DNA from 2 places in the Paenibacillus sp. MDV22-iso6 genome. Region 1 is predicted to be linked to the other one. Evidence: riboswitches for the same ligand, from Rfam matches in the RefSeq annotation. Region 1 holds a riboswitch; the other holds the start of a gene.

What was found. Region 1 has a riboswitch for FMN ahead of ribD (bifunctional diaminohydroxyphosphoribosylaminopyrimidine deaminase/5-amino-6-(5-phosphoribosylamino)uracil reductase RibD). Riboswitches for the same ligand answer to the same signal wherever they lie in the genome.
Region 2: linked by a shared signal. The riboswitch ahead of AC4PM4_RS03490 (DMT family transporter) and the one ahead of ribD (bifunctional diaminohydroxyphosphoribosylaminopyrimidine deaminase/5-amino-6-(5-phosphoribosylamino)uracil reductase RibD) in region 1 are both predicted to bind FMN.

The regions. Positions count from the first base shown of each region.
Region 1 covers NZ_JBZVDZ010000007.1:204,949-207,344, forward strand. The annotation lists gene ribD (bifunctional diaminohydroxyphosphoribosylaminopyrimidine deaminase/5-amino-6-(5-phosphoribosylamino)uracil reductase RibD) at 1-917, opposite strand, end outside; FMN riboswitch at 1,277-1,440, opposite strand; gene AC4PM4_RS20480 (peptidylprolyl isomerase) at 1,587-2,018, opposite strand; gene lysA (diaminopimelate decarboxylase) at 2,241-2,396, opposite strand, start outside.
Region 2 covers NZ_JBZVDZ010000001.1:820,666-823,061, forward strand. The annotation lists gene AC4PM4_RS03490 (DMT family transporter) at 56-1,036, opposite strand; FMN riboswitch at 1,181-1,332, opposite strand; gene AC4PM4_RS03495 (DinB family protein) at 1,416-1,913, opposite strand; gene AC4PM4_RS03500 (CGNR zinc finger domain-containing protein) at 2,050-2,396, shown strand, end outside.

The sequences.
Region 1 (2,396 bases):
TCCAGCATGGACCCATTCAGTGTGCCCCCGCCTTCAAGCAGAATCGAACCAATCTCACGCTCACCGAGCTTGCTGAGTGCACTCAGCAGATCAACACGTGGTCCTGGACCACAACGTATAATCTCCACCCCATAGGCTTCCAGCCGCTCAGCCGCTTCAGGGCTCGCCTCATCTGTTGTAAGTACCCAGGTAGGTGCAAGGCCATCCTTGACCATTTTGGCGCCTACAGGCAGGCGTAGCTTGGAATCGACCACGATTCGTACCGGGCTGATCCCTTCCACTTGCAAGCGAGTCGTCAGTTCGGGATTGTCTGCAATGACCGTTTCCACACCAACCATAATTCCTTGATGGCGATGGCGAAGCGCGTGTACAATCTCGCGAGCAGACTCGTTAGAGATCCATTTGCTGTCACCGCTACGCGTAGCAATTTTGCCATCCAGTGTAGAGGCCGTCTTCAAAGTTACAAAGGGGAGACCTGTTGTAATGTATTTGATGAATTTCTCGTTCATCCGTCTTCCGCGCTCACGCAGCACTCCAACTTCAACTTCGACCCCTTGTTGACGCAGCATGCTGATACCTCTGCCGGAGACTTGCGGATTCGGATCTTCGCAGCATACAACGACACGTTTCACTTTCTCATGAATGAGACGTTCACTGCATGGTGGAGTCTTGCCATAATGGCTACAGGGTTCAAGCGTAACGTACACTGTACTGCCTTCAGCATCACTACCCGCCATGTTCAGTGCATGAACCTCTGCATGACCCGTTCCCCGTTTGAGATGACTTCCGAGGCCCACGATACGTCCTTCTTTTACCACGACACAACCGACTACCGGATTGATTCCGGTCTGTCCTTGTGCCCGTTCTGCCATATCCAGTGCTAGCGCCATATAAAATTCATCATTAATCATTTCCAAGTCCGTTCACCCCACGGTTAAAATCTTAAGTTATAGACCTCCCTTCCAACAGAGAGGCATGTTCCATATCCAATAAAAAATCCCCGTCGAACAAACCGTTCGATGGGGATGATGAGAGACATGTGTCACCAGCAGTACTATTGATACATTGCCAACAACACATCGCCCAAAACTTCATTTCAGGCAAGTGAAAGCAGACACATACCTTAATGAACTTCAATTACAGGTAAAGAGCTTCTATGATGTGGCATATGTATGAAGATTTCCGGAAGTAACCGGATTTCTCCCTGCACAGGAAATGAATTAGCCAAAAACTGTACAGCAACACTCCTGCGGAATGCGGCCCCTAAGGACTGCACCCTCTCCTTCTCCCATCCAGACTATACTGTCGGTTCTGGAATTACACCAGATCAGCCATCTGCCACAGGCAGACGGGTCACGGACTTTGCATCAATGCTGGATAGATATCCTCACATACTGCATCACCGCCGGTAGGGAATTACACCCTGCCCTGAAGGATTCGTTGCGTTATTAATTGGATGTTAGCACTTTAACGTCAAAAAATCAATTGTTTTTTGTTCCTTTTTGTCACATACTAACTTTTAATAAGCTTAAGTGTAAACAAAAACCGCTTCGCTAATTGCGAAACGGTTTACATACGTTTATTGATTAAGCTTCTACTACTTCAACTGTTTCCATTTTGTCCCGACCTTCGAAAGCGTCCACGAATTCCATACCTTTGGTTACTTTACCAAATACAGTATGTTGTCCATCCAAATGTGGTTGCGGTTGGTAGCAGATGTAGAACTGGCTTCCGCCTGTGTTACGGCCTGCATGAGCCATAGCCAAAGTTCCACGCTCATGTTTGTTCGGGTTGATTTCACAGTTAATTGTGTAACCTGGGCCGCCTGCACCGGAACCGTTAGGGCATCCGCCTTGAGCTACAAAGCCCGGAATAACACGGTGGAATACAAGACCGTTGTAGAAACCGGAGTTAGCCAGTTTCTCAAAGTTTGCTACTGTGTTTGGAGCTTCTTGATCGAACAAATCGATTACAACTTCTCCGCCGTTTGCCATTTTGATTTTCGCTTGTTTCGCCATATGTAAATGACTCCTTTCGTATTGACCATCGTTAATGGTGCCAGAACGCATGACCCTGGGCCAAGCTTTATAGCACTTTTCTTAGTGTACACTGAAAATGGATTGATCGCAAAATAATAAGCAAGTTTTTTTCAAAATCCAGCCCTAAACATGCAAAAGAAGACAAAAAAGGAGTGTCCTTTATTGTCTTCTTCATATAGTGCTCAGCTATTTGTTCTTTAATTAACGGGTAACTGGCTGTTTTGCAATACGCTCAGGTACGAGATCATTCTGGATGATGTCCTGATACGTCTCACGGCGTACCACTACATCCCCTTGACCGTCTTTGACAAACACAACTGCCGGACGACGAATCCGGTTGTAATTGCTTGCCATCGA
Region 2 (2,396 bases), on a different contig from region 1:
ACATCTCAAAGGATGTCCAGTGCCTTAATTGATTTGCTTTTATATAAAATAAAATTCAATCCGTACGGAGCTTTGGTGCACCGTCAGCCGGAGTCGCTGATCGTTCTTGCTGTTTGGAGATGGCGAATAGGGCAATCCAGATGAGGATGAAGCCCACCAGTTGCTCCCATGTAATTAATGTACGTAATGCAATCCAGTTTACCAGTACACCGGCCATCGGGAAGCTCAGTTCTGCGAGCGTTGCGACTGAGGCCTTGGTGGAGGAGAGCCCTTTGTAATATAACAGAAGACTCAGTAACCCTGGCAGTAATGCCTGACCCAGAATATTAAGTGCTACAGCCGCCTGTTCACCTGTAGCGGAAGGGAATGTCCAGGCAGCACCTTCGTTCCACGTCATTAAGATCAGCAGTGGCAAGGCTACGACAAAGCGCAGAGAGGTGACCGTTTCATAACGGGTTTGCCCCAGCATCAGCCGCCCCATAACTGTTGAACCGCCCCACAATGCAGCTGCACCCAGTGATAACAGGCTGCCTGCATGAACCCAATTGTCCCAGTTGCCAAGGGGAAGGGTAAATCCAAACGTGAGCAGGTATGTTCCTGCAAGTGCAATGATAAACAGTCCACCGAAGCGGCGAGGCAATGTTTCTTTCAGCAGCAGCTTAGCCAGAACAATCGCAAATAGCGGCTGCATCTTTTGCAATAACAAAACGGTGTTGGGATCGTTATGCGTAAGTGCCAGGGTGAACAATACCGTGGCGAGAGCAGATCCTCCCCAGGAGATAAATATCACGGCAATCCAGTGGCGAGCACGCAGGTTTTTCAGATCGGCCCGGAACTTCCATAACACGGGAATCGCCACAAGGCTGACAATAATATGTTCCACCAGTACAATCTGCGTGGAGGTCATCGTTTTGAGCAAAATAATACGGAACAGTGGATCTACACCCCAAAGGGCGGCGCCGAGCACGACGAGCCAGAATCCGGTATTACTTCGTTCCTTGCGGTAAACTGTTGATGCAGGTTGTGTCTTTTCCATATTCAGGACTCCTTCGTCAGAACACGGAATCTTCAGTTGGCAAAATCGACAAAAGCCCCCGTTTTGGTATACACCAAATAAACGGGGGCTCAATCATTGACATGTCGTACGAAAATAAGCCTTTCGGTAACGGCATGTCAATGTGTTGATCTTCTCTCATCCGGACTTTACCGTCGGCCTTGGAGTCACACCAAGTCAGTCGCTGAATCCCTACATCGGGTCAAACAGCGAGTCGCGGGCTGGTTCCGAAGAACATCACCGCCGGTTGGGAATTGCACCCTACCCCGAAGATCCTATTCAATTATATTGTGTATTGAACAAGCTGTAACATTAATAAGTCCATCTTATTCCTGTAAGCGCTAGCAGTTCAAGTGTTTTTTTAGAATATGATATTCCAGCTTCCTTGTTGTCTGCGTAATAATACAATCTGTCCTGCATGATACGCATCGTGGAGTACCCAGCGGGCAAGCTCATGTGCCCATTTTTCATCTGTATCCATGTACGGGGCTTCAAGATCGGATTCTTCTAATGAAGCGAGCTGATCACGAAGTTGTCCGGCTAATTGCGTTGTATTTTGCACAAGTACACTCCAGCCAGCAGTATCAGAAGGGTCGCCCGGATCTCCGAAGGTGGATTCATTGTTTTCGGCAGGAGCACCAGAGGGTGTTGTGCCCTGAATACGACTCAACAAGCGATGATTATAGTAATACATATGGTTAACCAACTGCCAGATGCTTAATCCACCGGATGATGGAACCCAGGCTGCCTGTTCAGTAGTCAGTCCTTCGAGTGCCTTGGATAAAGGCACAATCCAGTTACATTGATCCCAGGTATCATCTTTCTGAATGAGCAATAGTTCTGTTGCTGTTGTAGTCATTGATTTTTCCTCCCTAAAATGAATTCATGGTAACTAGCTAAAGTGCTTAAATGTGGTTACAATTAATATAACCCAAACATGAATGTTTGTAACTATCTTTTTTAATCTAGGTAGTTACATTTTAGCGGAGGTACGTATGGATAGACTATGGACTGATTTTGTGAACAGTGATTACCATGACTGGCGTGGCGGGGATCGTTCAGAGGACAGGCTTGGCAAAACCGAATGGCAGCAAGGATTTCTCAAACAATGGCAACTGAATGCATCTGTACCTGCTTCTTCTGAAGAGGAGGGAGCACTGAGGAACTTCAGAAATGAATTGCAGGCTCTTGCAACTCGTTTATCTGACGGAAATGCATTATCGAACCAAGACCTGGAATGGCTAAACGCCATGATGAAGGAAGGTCAAGTTATAAGAAAACTGAACGTTGGAAATGAGGGACTTAAGCTTGCACTTATTCCTGTAGGAACTCAATGGAAGCA